2 regions of the Comamonas piscis genome follow, and region 1 is predicted to be linked to the other one. Evidence: riboswitches for the same ligand, from Rfam matches in the RefSeq annotation. Region 1 holds a riboswitch; the other holds the start of a gene.
What was found. Region 1 has a riboswitch for S-adenosylhomocysteine ahead of ahcY (adenosylhomocysteinase). Riboswitches for the same ligand answer to the same signal wherever they lie in the genome.
Positions count from the first base shown of each region.

Region 2: linked by a shared signal. The riboswitch ahead of metH (methionine synthase) and the one ahead of ahcY (adenosylhomocysteinase) in region 1 are both predicted to bind S-adenosylhomocysteine.

Region 1 is NZ_CP058554.1:1,269,119-1,276,511, reverse strand. It holds gene HS961_RS05740 (23S rRNA (adenine(2030)-N(6))-methyltransferase RlmJ) at 1-618, shown strand, start outside; gene HS961_RS05735 (septal ring lytic transglycosylase RlpA family protein) at 736-1,572, opposite strand; gene metF (methylenetetrahydrofolate reductase [NAD(P)H]) at 1,647-2,474, opposite strand; gene HS961_RS05725 (TlyA family RNA methyltransferase) at 2,498-3,700, opposite strand; gene ahcY (adenosylhomocysteinase) at 3,845-5,275, opposite strand; S-adenosyl-L-homocysteine riboswitch at 5,350-5,448, opposite strand; gene HS961_RS05715 (response regulator) at 5,467-6,171, opposite strand; gene cobG (precorrin-3B synthase) at 6,284-7,393, shown strand, end outside.
Region 2 is NZ_CP058554.1:363,130-370,522, reverse strand. It holds gene HS961_RS01770 (LysR family transcriptional regulator) at 1-602, opposite strand, end outside; gene HS961_RS01765 (PACE efflux transporter) at 671-1,126, shown strand; gene gltS (sodium/glutamate symporter) at 1,193-2,431, opposite strand; S-adenosyl-L-homocysteine riboswitch at 2,657-2,770, shown strand; gene metH (methionine synthase) at 2,805-5,558, shown strand; gene HS961_RS01750 (helix-turn-helix domain-containing protein) at 5,677-5,946, shown strand; gene HS961_RS01745 (DUF4304 domain-containing protein) at 5,985-6,590, opposite strand; gene HS961_RS01740 (glycerophosphodiester phosphodiesterase family protein) at 6,796-7,393, opposite strand, start outside.

The sequences.
Region 1 (7,393 bases):
AGCAGCACCTACAAGGTCTACCCGGGCTCGCCCTTTATTGCGCAGCGCCTGCTGGGCGACCGCGACAAGCTCAAGCTGTTTGAGCTGCATCCCACCGACTGCCGCTCGCTGAGCGGCAACATTGCGCAGCTGAAGGCGGGCCGCCAAATCCAGGTGCTGCTGGAAGACGGCTTTGAAGGCATCAAGAAATTCCTGCCCCCGCCATCGCGCCGCGCCTTTTTGCTCTGCGACCCGAGCTACGAGATGAAGACCGACTACGGCCGCGTCATCGACATGGTGGCCGACAGCCTGCTGCGCTTCCCCACCGGCACCTATGCGGTCTGGTACCCGATCATTCCGCGCCAGGAAGCGCATGACCTGCCGCGCCGCCTGAAAACCCTGGCCAACAAGGCCGGCAAGAGCTGGCTCAATGCCGAGCTGACGGTCAAGAACAGCAAGATCACCACCGCCATGCGACAGGGCGAAGAGAAGCGCCCCGGCCTGCCTGCCAGCGGCATGTTCCTGATCAACCCGCCCTTCACCTTGAAGGACCAGCTCAAGATCGCCCTGCCGCAGATGGCCGAGCTGATGCAGCAAGACAGCAATGCCGGCTATGTGCTGGAGAGCGGCGGCAAGTAAGCGGCTCAGGCGGTTTGAGGCGCGCTTCGGGCCTCACACCCCGCATAACGACAAAACAACAAAACGCAGGCCCGGTGCCTGCGTTTTTGCGTATATGGACCTGGAATGGCGGGCGTTTTATTTCTTGCGCCGCGCTGCAGGTGCAGCCTTGGCCCGGGCCTTGTTGGCGGGCAGTACGGCACGCGTACGGCCATGGCGCTGCGCTGCGGCTTTAGCAGGCGCCTGGCTGCGGGCCGCATCACCCGCCAGCGCGCCGCTGCCGCGCCGCCCGGCCAGCACAAACGAGGGGCAGTCGTCGTCATCGTCTTCCAAGGTCCACAGCTCCACAGGCTTGATGCCCAGGCCCAGCATGCCCAGCTCCTGGGCCGCGCCCTGGCTCAGGTCAATGATGCGGTCGCCGGCATATGGCCCACGGTCATTGATACGCACAACCACCGCTTTGCCGGTGACCATGCTGCGCACGCAGACCTGGGTGCCAAACGGCAGGGTTTTGTGGGCTGCCGTCAGACCGCCTTTGTCAAAACGCTCGCCATTGGCGGTCTTGCGGCCATGGAACTGGCCGCCATACCAGGAAGCCATGCCCTGCTGGTCGGCTGAACGGTAGGGATCTTGCTTGAGTTCAGAGGGCAGATCGGGCACATCCCAGGGGCGGGACAGGCCATCAATGCTGCTGAGCGGCGCCGAAGGTGGCAGCACCAGGCCCAAGCCTCGGCGCTCGCCCGAGAGTGCAGCCAGCTCTTCTGGGGCCGTTGACGTAATCGCCGCCTCTGCCGCTGAGCGTTCTGCTGGCGCTGACGGAGCTTTGGGCTCCGCCAAGGGCTGGTTCTCACCGGTGGTTGGCATTGGCTCCGTGCCCTCTGCATCGCTGGGCACATGCACGCAGCCGCCCGCCAGCGTGGCCAGGCTGACTGCGGCCAGCCAGGCTCGGCATCGCGACAGTGTGGAGGAGGACAACAGCAAATCCCGGGTCTTTCAGCGTTGGGGGCACACACAAGGCCACCAAGCTGCCAGATCCCGCCGGCCGTTGTTTACAGGCCTAGCCGGTCGCAGATCGCCAGGGTGGCCGCGCTTTGGTTCATGGTGTAGAAGTGCAGGCCCACGGCGCCACGGCGGCGCAGGTCCTCGCACATCTGGCTCACAACATCCAGCCCAAAGGCACGAATGCTGGCCACATCATCTCCATAGCCTTGCAGTCGCAGACGAATCCAGCGTGGGATCTCGGCGCCACAGGCATCCGAAAAGCGCAGCAGCTGCGTCGATCCGGTGATCGGCATAATACCCGGGATGACTGGCAGGTCTACACCGCGTTTTTGTAAATCTTCTTGAAATTTGCAAAACGCATCGGCGTTGAAAAAGTACTGCGTGATGGCCGAATCGGCACCCGCTTTCACCTTGGCCAGGAAAGCCTGCAGGTCCGCCTCGGGGCTGCGCGCCTGCGGATGCATTTCCGGATAGGCGGCCACTTCGATGTAAAAATCGCTGCCGAATTCGTCGCGAATAAACGTCACCAAATCACTGGCGTAGTGGAACTCACCGCCCAGGCCATAGCCGCTGGGCAGATCGCCGCGCAAGGCCACCAGGCGCTTGACGCCCATGTCCTTGAGCTGCTGCAGCTGCGCGCGCACCGTCTGCTTGGTGGCACCCACGCAAGAGAAGTGCGATGCCGCGTCGAAGCCCTCTTCCAGGATCGCCTTGACCACCCCAAAAGTGCCCTCTTGCGTGGAGCCACCCGCCCCATAGGTCACCGAACAGAACTGGGGCTTGCGCGCATACAGCGCCTGGCGCACCACGCGCAGCTTCTCTGCGCCTTCAGGCGTCTTGGGCGGGAAGAATTCAAAACTGATGGGGAAGGACATTACCGTCTCCGAGTCGTCAACACTTAACGTTCATTGCGCTTTTTTTGCTTGCCGCGTGCAGGCCCCGGCTGCCCAAAGCTGGCAGCCTCGGGATCGACATACAACTCCTGCAGATCGCGCTTGGCGCGCATGTCGGCACGCGATGGGCGCTTGGCCGCCACCTTCTTGGCAGGGGCTGCAGGCGCGTCTTCGCTGGCATCCGCTGCTGCAGGGGCCGCCACCTTCACCACGGCACCTTGCTGGGCATGCACAAAGAACTCATGGTTGCCGTCGCCGCCATCAATGGACGAATCCAACCAGTGCTTGACCTCCAGGCCCAGCTCCGCCAGGCAGCTGCGGATGCGCTGCTCGACTTCCACGTACAAGGCCTTGTCGCGCACAATGCCGCCCTTGCCAATCTGGCCGGGCTGCAGCTCAAACTGGGGCTTGACCAGCATCAGCAGCTGGCCGCCGGGCTTGAGCACGCTCACCACCGCTGGCAGCACCAGGGTCAGCGAGATAAAGGACAGATCGCCGGTCACAAAGTCAAACTCCGGGCGGATATCGACGTTCTCGGTGCCAGGGCGGCGGCGGCGCTCCACGGGGGCCGTGCCTTCGGCCTTAGCGCGCTGCTTGGCGCTGCGCTCGGCCTTGAAGTCCTCGATCTCCTGCTCTTTGGCGTCCTGGCTGTCGTCGTATTCTTCGTTCACCTGGCCGCCATTGCGCATCCAGGCATAGGGGGCGACGGGCTGGGTGTCGTTGTCTTCTTCGTCCACCACGATCTCGCACAGCGCCAGCTCACAGGCCGCCTGCAAGGATTCAGCCGTCAGCGCGCGGGCATTGAAGCCTTCCACGCAAACCACGCGGTCATCGGCGCGCAGGCGTTCGTGCAGTTGGGCGGTACCCACGTCCACACCAATCACCTGCTGGGCACCCGCCTGCAGCAGGCAGTCGGTAAAGCCGCCGGTGCTTTGGCCCACATCCAGGCAACGCAGGTCCTGGACCACCAGGCCGGTAGCCGCCAACGCGCCTTCCAGCTTCAGGCCACCGCGCGAGATGTACTTGGCTTCCGAGTCATCGAGCAGCTCCACCTGGGCGCCTGCCGGGATCTCGTCACCGTTCTTGGCCACCTTGATCCAGGGAGCCAGCGGGGTCGTGCGCCACTGCACACCGGCCGCAATCAGGCGCTGGGCCTGCGAGCGGGTCGACGCCAGGCCCGTTTCCACCAACAATACATCTGCGCGCATGCGCTTTCCTTCAATCAAAACGACTGGCGGGCCCGCCAAGCGGAGCAGCCAGTCTTCATCAAAAATGCCTACCAGGTGCTCACCCAGAGGCGCTACCACGGTCCATGAGACAACGTATCAGGGGCCGTATCAGCGGCTCCTGGATTAGTAGCGGTAGGTTTCAGGCTTGTAAGGGCCTTCCTTCTTCACGCCAATGTAGTCGGCTTGCGACTGGCTCAGCTCGGTCAGCTGCGCGCCCACCTTCTTCAGGTGCAGACGGGCGACCTTCTCGTCCAGGATCTTGGGCAGCACATAGACCTTGCCAACTTCGTAAGCGTCGGGGCGGGCGAACAGCTCGATCTGCGCCAGGGTCTGGTTGGCAAAGGAGTTGGACATCACAAAGCTGGGGTGGCCAGTGGCGCAACCCAGGTTCACCAGGCGGCCCTTGGCCAGCAGAATGATCTTCTTGCCGTCCGGGAAGGTGATGTGGTCGACTTGCGGCTTGATCTCTTCCCACTCGTACTTCTCGATCGATGCGACATCGATTTCGTTGTCGAAGTGACCGATATTGCAGACGATGGCCTCGTCCTTCATCGCGATCATGTGCTCGTGGCGGATGATGTCCTTGTTGCCGGTGGTGGTCACGAAGATGTCGCACTTGTCAGCAGCGTACTCCATGGTCACAACCTTGTAGCCTTCCATCGACGCTTGCAGTGCGTTGATCGGGTCGATCTCGGTCACCCAGACTTGGGCGCGCAGGGCAGACAGTGCCTGGGCGCAGCCCTTGCCCACGTCACCATAGCCAGCGACCACAGCGACCTTGCCGGCGATCATCACATCGGTGGCGCGCTTGATGCCGTCCACCAGCGATTCGCGGCAGCCGTAGAGGTTGTCAAACTTGGACTTGGTCACCGAGTCGTTCACATTGATCGCGCGGAACAGCAGCGAGCCATTGGCCGACATTTCGTTCAGGCGGTGCACGCCGGTGGTGGTCTCTTCGGTCACACCCATGATCTCGGCCGACTTGCGGCTGTACCAGGTGGCGTCCACTGCCAGCTTGGCCTTGATCGCGGCAAACACGATCTTCTCTTCTTCGCTGCCGGGGTTGGCCAGCACGGACAGGTCCTTCTCGGCCTTCTTGCCCAGGTGCATCAGCATGGTGGCATCGCCGCCATCGTCCAGGATCATGTTCGGGCCTTCGCCTTCGGTTCCCTTGGCGCCGAATTCAAAGATCGCGTGGGTGTAATCCCAGTAGTCCTTGAGCGACTCGCCCTTGATCGCGTACACCGGCACGCCGGTTTCGGCGATGGCAGCAGCGGCGTGGTCCTGGGTCGAGAAGATGTTGCACGATGCCCAGCGCACTTGGGCACCCAGGGCCGTCAGGGTCTCGATCAGCACGGCGGTCTGGATGGTCATGTGCAGCGAGCCGGTGATGCGCGCGCCCTTCAGGGGCTGGGCAGCAGCAAACTCTTCACGCACGGCCATCAGGCCAGGCATTTCGGTTTCGGCGATCTTGATTTCCTTGCGGCCCCAGCCGGCCAGGGAAATATCGGTAATCGCAGAGTCAGCGGGATTGAAACGAACAGCAGCGTTCATGGTTTTCTCCAAAAATTGAATGAAAAACCACGTTCCGCGGAAGAAGGGGAAAGACCATCTCACCGCACAGAAAGCGTGGGTGAGCGTCGTTGCGAGATGAAATCCGAGCCTCACGCCCCATGGTGGTCTGGCGTGTGGCCAGACTGGGAAACGCTGCAACGCTCCTCGGATGGAACGAGATTATAAGGGCATCAGCCCTGTAACCCCACCAGGCGGTAGCCCACTTGCAGCTCGGTGAGCAGATGCCGGGGCTGGGCCGGCTCGGCCTCGATCTTCTGGCGCAGGTTGGCCATGTGAACACGCAGGTAGTGGGGCCGGTCGAGATACTCAGGGCCCCAGACCTGCAGCAGCAGCTGGCGGTGGGTCAGCACCCGGCCCTGGCCGGCGACCAAGGCCGCCAGCAGCCGGAACTCGATAGGGGTCAGATGCACCGCCGCCCCCGCCTGGCGCACCTCATGCGTGGCCAGGTCCACCTCCACATCGCCAAAGCGCACGGTGCTGCCGGGCTTGTCGCCCCCGCTGCGCTGGCCCCGGCGCAGCATCACGCGCAGGCGCGCCAGCAGCTCGGGCACACCAAAGGGCTTGCTCAGGTAGTCGTCGGCGCCGGCATCCAGCGCAGCCACCTTTTCCTCCTCTTGGTCGCGGGCCGAGAGCACCAGCACCGGCAGGCCGCTCCAGCCGCGCAGCTCGGTGATCACCGTCTTGCCATCGGCATCGGGCAGGCCCAGGTCCAGCACCAGCGCATCGGGCTGGCGGCTGGCCGCCTCGATCAGGCCGCGCCGCGCGCTGTCGGCTTCAAAGACCTGCCAGCCCTCGTCCTCCATGGCCAGCCGCACAAAGCGGCGGATATTGGGGTCGTCGTCCACCAGGAGGATGCGGGGGGCTGCAAGCGTCATGCGCCCAATTGTGACAAAAAACCGAGGGGGTTCGCGCTCAGCTCCACGGGGTGGGCAAGCACTTCGCTACACTTCAGCACCCCGGCCCTGCCCCTGCGCTGCCGCCCGCCCCATGTTTTCCACCCCACCCTCATCCCCTCCACAAACCCAAGGCTGGTGCCCGGGTGCCTGGCTGCCCATGGCCTCTGGCGATGGGCTGGTGGTGCGGGTGCGCCCGCCGCTGGGCAGGCTGTCGGCCGCGCAGGCGCTGCGTTTGGCCGAGCTGGCTGCGCAACATGGCGCCGGCCTGCTGGAGCTCACCAGCCGCGCCAATATCCAGCTGCGCGGCGTGGCGCCCGATCAGCATCGCGCCCTGCTCGATGCGCTGGCCGCCCAGGGCCTGCTGGACTCCGATGCGCGCCAGGAGCAGCTGCGCAACCTGGTCATTGACCCGCTGAGCCAGCCCCATGACGGCGTGCTCGCGCTGGCGGAAGCGTTGCAACAAGCCATGGCATCCGATACCGAACTGGACGGCCTGCCCGCCAAATTTGGTCTGTCGATTGCCAGCGGCCGCCATGCAGGCCTGGCCGAGGTAGCGGCCGATCTACAGCTGATCCGCCAAGCCCCTGGTGCTTGGCTGCTGCAAGTGCCTGGCCAGCCTATAGCCTGGCTGGCAAGCAACCCCTCTTTGGCGGTGCACGCCACTTTGGCACTGGCCCGCTGGTGCGCCGCCCAGGCCCGTGCGCGACGCGCTGCTGGCGCACACCCGGGCCGCCTGCCCCAGTTGCTGCGCGAGGCGCAGGCCCAGCCAGCCGCATTGCCGCTGCTGGCCCTGCCCGATGGACTGTGTGAAGTCCCCCCCTATCTCCCCGCCGATGACACCCCGCAGCCAGGCTGGCAGCGCAACCTCGGCCTGCTGGTCGCCGCGCCCCTCGGCCGGGTCGCTGCCGATGCACTGGCGCGCCTGGCTGGCAGCGGCATCAGCGGCCTGCGGCTGACACCCTGGCGCATGCTGCTGGTCGAAGGGCTGGCGCCATCGGACAGCGCTGCGATCAAAGCGGCGGGCTTGGACGACCCAGTCCACTGGATCATCCATCCGCACGATGCCCGGCTGCGCATCTCCGCCTGCAGTGGGGCGCCTGGTTGCAGCCAGGCCTTGGCGCCCACGCAGGGGCTGGCTTTGGCGCTGGCCCCCCATGTGCCCGAGGGCGCGCACCTGCATGTCTCTGGCTGCAGCAAGGGC
Region 2 (7,393 bases), 910 kb from region 1:
AGCTGGGGCCGCGTCGCTTCGCCCGGCGGAGGTGCATGGTCCAGTGACTGCATCAGTGGGTGGCTGGGGGCGATGACAGCCAGCAAGGTCTCGGTCGCCACTTCCTGAAAACCTTCGCGGCCATCGAGGCTGGGCCGCTCAAACACCAGCGCCAGCTGCGCGCGGCCGCTGTGCAGCATGGTCAAGGCATCGGCCTGCGGGGCGGTCAGCACTTCCACCGCCAGCTGCGGGTACTCCTGCGCCAAGGCCGCCAAGGGTGCTGCCCAAGGCGCGGACACCAGCTCGGGTGCGATGGCGACGGTGAGCCGCGATTCCAGCCCTTGCTCCAAGGCCAGCGCATGGGCATTGAGCTGCTGCAGCTGTGCGGCCAGCAGGCGCGCCTGCGGTTCCAGCGCCAACGCCGCCGGCAAGGGCGTTGGCTCGCGGCCCACGCGGGCAAACAGTGGCATCTGCAGCTCCGCCTCCAGCTGGGCAATCTGCATGCTCACCGCCGAAGGCACCTTGCCCAGGGCGCGTGCGGCCGCCGAGAAGCTGCCGTGGTCGAGCACCGCCAACAAGGTCTGGATGGTGTCAGAGTCGAAGGGGGCAAAAGCGCTGCGCATTGGTATATCAATTTTTCTGAAAGATTCTGACTTATGTTATCAGCTGATGACACATAAGATAGCGCCCCATGTCAGTTCAAAAAATACACAACAGCCCCTTGTCACTGCAAGGGCCCATGCGCCGCGTCGTCTATGTCGCCTTGTACGAGGCGATTGCCATCATCGCGGCCACCGCCGGTCTGTCGGCCTTGTCCGGCCAGGGCGCCGCGCATTCGGGCGTGGTGGCCGCCGTGTCGTCGGTGATCGCCATTGTGTGGAATGTGGTCTGGAACCATTTGTTCGAGCGCTGGGAAGCGCGCCAGGCCACGCGCGGGCGCGGCATGGGCCGCCGCATTGCGCATGCGCTGGGCATGGAGGGTGGCCTCGTCTTTATGCTCGTCCCCCTGTTTGCCTGGTGGTTCAAGGTCAGCCTCTGGGAAGCACTGGTGATGGATATCGGCCTGCTGCTGTTCTTCCTGGTCTACACCTTTGTCTTCAACTGGTCGTTTGACCGCATCTTTGGCCTGCCGCAATCGGCGCAGTAATCCTGGCCTGAAAACGAAACGGGGCATCGTGTTTGCACGACGCCCCGTTTCTATATGGCAACTGCCTCAGCGCAGCCAGGCAATCATCAGCTGCAGCACAAAGGCATTGATGATGTCGATAAAGAAGGCGCCCACCAGCGGCACGATCAAAAATGCCTTGTGCGATGGCCCGTACTGGCTGGTGATGGCCTGCATATTGGCAACAGCCGTGGGGGTAGCGCCCATGCCAAAGCCGCAGTGGCCGGCGGCCAGCACGGCCGCATCGTAGTTGCGGCCCATGATGCGGAAGGTGATAAAGGCGGCGAACAGCGCCAAGGTGATGGTTTGCACAGCCAGGATGATCATCAAGGGACCGGCCAGATCCGCCAGCTCCCAGAGCTTGAGCGACAGCAGCGCAATGGCCAGGTAGATGGACAGGCCGGCATTGCCGAACACATCGATGGCACGGTCAAACACCTTGAAGCCAAAGCCATAGTCCAGCACATTGCGGATCACCACACCGCCGCCCAGCGCCCAGACAAAGGTGGGCAGCTGCAGCTTGGTGCCCTGGGTGGCGCTGGTCATGAACTCGGCAAAGGCCAGGCAGCCGGCAAACAGCGCCAGGGTTTCAATGGCGGCCTCGGCAGTGATCAGGCGGGGGGCTGTATTGGGCGTTTCAAAGTTGGCCGGTTCCTTGCCGTCGCTGGCGCTGCCCGCATTGCTGGCTGTTGGGGTGGCCATGCTGCGAGGCTGGGCCAACTGGTGGCGGGTGATCAGGCGCTTAGCCAGCGGGCCGCCCAAGAGGCCGCCAATCACCAACCCAAAGGTGGCGCAGGCAATACCCAGCGCGGTGGCGCCGCTCAGCCCGTACTGGTTCTCGAGCACCGAGCCCCAGGCGCCGGCCGTGCCGTGGCCGCCCAGCAAGGTGATCGAGCCTGCCACCAAGCCGATCAGCGGATCAAGCCCCAGCAAGGTGGCCAGGCCCACGCCCACGCCGTTTTGCACAAAGATAAAGGCGGCGATCACACCCAGGAACAACACCAGGCCCATGCCGCCTTCGCGCAGCTTGGCAAAGTTGGCACTCAGGCCAATCGATGAAAAGAACACCAGCATGAAGCTGGTCTGCATCGCGGTGGCAAAGGCCAGGGTCAGGCCGGTGAGCTGGTGCAGCGCAAAGATGACGGCTGCGACAACCAGCCCGCCCGATACCGGTTCGGGGATGTTGAAGTCGCGCAGAAAGCGGATGTGCCGGGTCAGCAGCTTGCCCAGCAAGAGCACCAGAACGGCAAAGATCAGGGTGTAGTAAGCACTGAAACTCAGATGCAAGGGAATTCTCCTCAAATGGCAGGCCTTGACCTGGTTAAATACAGAAAGCCGGTGTTGGCTGTGGAATGGCGGTTTTTGCCAGAAAAGTGCTGCAATATGGATGAAAGTCAAAGCATCTTATGATTGAATAAGGCTATAACCAACGAAAGAACTTGGTGTTTCTGGCTATTGGAAAGTTCCCCCGCAGCAGCCACCGCGGCTGGCCTGGATTAAAATGCCTGGCCTTGTCCCAAGGAGCGCTGCAGCCGGCTGGGTGGAACCTCCACCACAAGCCTGTCAGGCTTGGGGCAGGACGACGGGCCTGCCTTGCCAGGCCCGCTCCAACGGCGCTCACCTGTTCTGTCTCTGTTTTTGGTTGTCACAGGTGAGCTCCATGTCCGCGTCTGCTGTCCCCGTTTCCGTCCCTCCCATGCGCCTGTCGGGCCTGGAGCCCGTGTTCATCGCTGGGGACAGCCTGTTTGTTAACGTTGGTGAACGCACCAATGTGACAGGCTCCAAGGCCTTTGCGCGGCTGATCCTGAACGAGCAGTACGAAGAGGCGCTGGCCGTTGCGCGCCAGCAGGTGGAGAACGGCGCCCAGGTCATCGACGTGAACATGGACGAAGCCATGCTCGACAGCAAGGCGGCGATGGTGCGTTTTCTGAACCTGATCGCCTCCGAGCCCGACATCGCCCGCGTGCCGATCATGGTCGACAGCTCCAAATGGGAGGTGATCGAAGCCGGCCTGCGCTGCATCCAGGGCAAGGGCATCGTCAACTCCATCTCGATGAAAGAGGGCGTGGACGAGTTCAAGAAGCATGCGCGCCTGGTCAAGCGCTATGGCGCGGCGGCCGTGGTGATGGCCTTTGACGAAAAAGGCCAGGCCGATACCTACGAACGCAAGATCGAAATCTGCGAGCGCGCCTACCGCATCCTGGTCGACGAGGTCGGTTTCCCGCCCGAGGACATCATCTTCGACCCCAACATCTTTGCCGTGGCCACCGGCATTGAAGAGCACAACAACTACGGCGTGGACTTTATCGAGGCCACGCGCTGGATCAAGCAGAACCTGCCCGGCGCCAAGGTGAGCGGCGGCGTGTCCAACGTGTCGTTCTCGTTCCGCGGCAACGACCCGGTGCGCGAGGCGATCCACACCGTATTCCTGTACCACGCGATCCAGGCGGGCATGGACATGGGCATCGTCAACGCCGGCATGGTCGGCGTCTATGACGACCTGGAGCCGGTGCTGCGCGAGCGCGTGGAGGACGTGGTGCTGAACCGCCGCCCTGATGCGGGCGAGCGCCTGGTCGAAGTGGCCGACAGCGCCAAGAGCGGCGCCAAGGACGACAGCAAGAAGCTGGAATGGCGCGGCACGCCGGACCACCCGCGCAGCGTGGGCGAGCGCCTGTCGCATGCGCTGGTCCACGGCATCACCGACTTCATCACCGAAGACACTGAAGAGGCCTACCAGGCCATCGTGGTGCAAGGTGGCGGGCGCCCGCTGCATGTGATTGAAGGCCCGCTGATGGACGGCATGAACGTGGTTGGCGACCTGTTTGGCGCCGGCAAGATGTTCCTGCCCCAGGTGGTCAAATCGGCCCGCGTGATGAAGCAGGCCGTGGCCCACCTGGTGCCCTATATCGAAGAAGAAAAGCGCCAGCAAGAGGCCGCGGGGCTCGATGTATCGAGCAAGGGCAAGATCGTCATCGCCACCGTCAAAGGCGATGTGCATGACATCGGCAAGAACATCGTCACCGTGGTTCTGCAGTGCAATAACTTCGAGGTCATCAACATGGGCGTGATGGTGCCCTGCCACGAGATCCTGGCGCGCGCCAAGGCCGAGGGCGCGGACATCATCGGCCTGTCCGGCCTCATCACCCCCAGCCTGGAAGAGATGCAGTATGTGGCCGGCGAGATGCACAAGGACGACTATTTCCGCATCAAGAAGATTCCGTTGCTGATTGGCGGCGCCACCTGCTCGCGCGTGCACACGGCCGTGAAGATCGCCCCCAAGTACGAAGGCCCCGTGCTCTACGTGCCCGATGCCTCGCGTAGCGTGAGCGTGGCCCAGAGCCTGCTCGGCGAGAACAAGGACCGCTACCTGCAGGAGGTGGAGGCCGACTACGACAAGGTGCGCACCCAGCACGCCAACAAGAAGAAGACCCCGCTGTGGACCCTGGCGCAGGCCCGCGCCAATGCCACCCCGGTGGACTTTGCCGCGCACCCGCCCGTCACGCCCCGCGTATTGGGCCGCCGCGTGTTCAAGAACTTTGACCTGGCCGAGATCGCCCAGTACATCGACTGGGGCCCGTTCTTCCAGACCTGGGACCTGGCCGGCCCGTACCCGGCCATCCTGGACGACGCAGTGGTCGGTGTGGAGGCACGCAAGGTGCTGGCCGATGCCCAGGCCATGCTTAAAAAGATCATCGAAGGCCGCTGGCTGCAGGCCAATGGCGTGATGGGCCTGTTCCCCGCCAACCGGGTGGGCGACGACATCGTCTTCTACACCGACGAGTCGCGCAGCACCGAGCTGCTGACCTGGTACGGCATGCGCCAGCAAACCGAAAAGCAGGCGGTGGATAACGTGATGCGCCCCAGCCGCTGCCTGGCCGATTTTGTGGCCAGCAAGGAATCGGGCATTGGCGATTACGCCGGCCTGTTTGCGGTCACCGCTGGCATCGGCGCCGAGAAGAAGGACAAGGAATTTGAAGCAGCGCTGGACGACTACAGCGGCATCATGTTCAAGGCCCTGGCCGACCGCCTGGCCGAAGCCTTTGCCGAATGCCTGCACCTGCGCGTGCGCAAGGATCTGTGGGGCTACGCCGCCGATGAGGCGCTGAGCAACGCCGAGCTGATCAAGGAAAAATACCAGGGCGTGCGCCCCGCCCCCGGCTACCCCGCCTGCCCCGACCACACCGCCAAGATCGACCTGTTCCAGGCCCTGGATGCTGCCGACATCGGCATGGTGCTGACCGAGAGCCTGGCGATGTTCCCGGCTTCCAGCGTCAGCGGCTTCTACCTGGGCTACCCTGAAGCCGTCTACTTCAATGTCGGCGAAATCGGTGAGGACCAGCTGGCGGACATGGCGGAACGCCGGGGCATGGACATCGAGGTGCTGCGCCGGGCGCTGGCGCCGAATTTGGCGTAAATACAAGCCATTGGCTGTAAAACGGAAATACAAACCAAGACTTGTATTTTCGGAATACAGTCTATGGGTTGTGGCCTCACAATAGCTGCTCCTGAGTTACTGTGAATGGGGAGCACGCATGGATGACTTCATCGTCCACACCAGCCGCCAACTACCGATATTTCTGAGTGCTTTTCGCAAGACAGCCAAGCTCACCCAGGCAGAGGTGGCCATGCGCATGGGGGTGACCCAGCAGACGGTCTCTGCGATGGAACGCAATCCCAAGGCCGTCAGCGCTGAACGCTTGATGAAACTCCTGAGCGTTCTGGGCGTCGACCTGGTACTGCGGGCACGCCCGGAACCGCGCGACTATGCCGGCTCTGAACTTCGGTCACTGGATGATTGGTAAAGCGCGGTTGACGAGCTGCTCGTCGTCTTTTCCAACAATCAACCCGTCAAAACAGCCTCCAGATTCGCACGCAGCGAAGTAGCGCGCTCCGGCACCCGGGGCAGCGCTGCCTGGGCGATGGACTGTGCCAGTGCAATCTCAGCCAACAGGACGGCCACCCGGGCCCAGGTGAGCAGGTGGGCGGGGTGCCGTTCCGTGTCCTGCGCGGCCTGCCGGGCGGCGGCCAGAAAGGATGCGGGGTAGTTGCTGAGTGGCGCAAAAAAGGCCTGGGACTGCCGCTGCCATTCCGACACCAGAAAGGCCACCGATTCGGCCGCATCCTGCGCGCTGGCGCCGTAGGCAAACTCGGCGTCTGCGGCGTTGCGAAAGCCGGCGATGACCGAGCCGCGCCAGGCGCAGTCGTGGTCACGCATGGTTTGCGGCGCGGGTAGGGTGCCGCGGGCCACATCGCCCAGTGCCAACAGATGGGCACCCAGATTGACCTGGAACACCGCGCTGCGCGGGCGGTGCTGGATCTCGACGATATGCACCACGCCACCGTCCAGCAAACGCCGGGCGATATCGCCTTGGCGAACAAAGCCGGCGGCCAGGAGCAGCGGGAAGAACTGCGCACGCAGTTCGCTGGTGGTGGTTGTACGGTCCATAGGTGATTGCTGGTCGCGGTGTTGATACCGGTGATGATGCCTCCTCGGTGTTTATAAGACTTTTTGCCGCTGGTGAGAGGGCGTCTATCCCGCAATCCGACATCTCCCTGCCCAATGCACGAAAGCCTTCGCATTTCCCAAGTGATAGCCGCATGAAAAAAGGACGCCAGGCGTCCTTTTCGGGGTGAGCGCTGCTGCGCTGCGATTACTGGTTCTTCAGCTCGGCGATGTAGGCATCGCGTGCCTTCACACCGGTGGGGGTGAAGTCGGTGAACACGCCGTCGATGCCCAGGCGGTAGTAGGCCAGGAACTCTTGCACCGGGTCACCCTGGTAGATGCCCGCCAGGCGGCCCGCTTCGTTGCGGAAGGTGAAGCTGTGCACGATCAGGCCGGCCTTGTGGGCGTTGGCGATCAGGCCCGTGTCCTTGAGGGTGTTGACGTCCTTCAAGCCCGCGCCTTCCTTGTAGGGCACGACGGAATGGGCCAGGATCTGTGGCTTCCAGGGGCCGATGCCGTCGGCATAGGTCTTGATCTCGGCCAGACCGGAAGGGCTCTGCATGGCGGCAAAGGTGCGGGCATCGCCCGCCAAGGTCCAGCTATAAGGGCGGCCGCTGATGAAGGTCCATTCATCGGTGGTGATGTAGAGCATCGAGCCGTCCTTGAGGTCGAAGTCGTTGCCATCGATCAGCTGCACGCCCTTGGCCTTCATGCCGGCCTTGCGCAGGTACTTCAGGCTCTCGGGGTCAAAGCTCTGGATGTAGATGGCCGAGTCCTTGCTGTTGAGCTTGTTCTTCTCCAGCAGC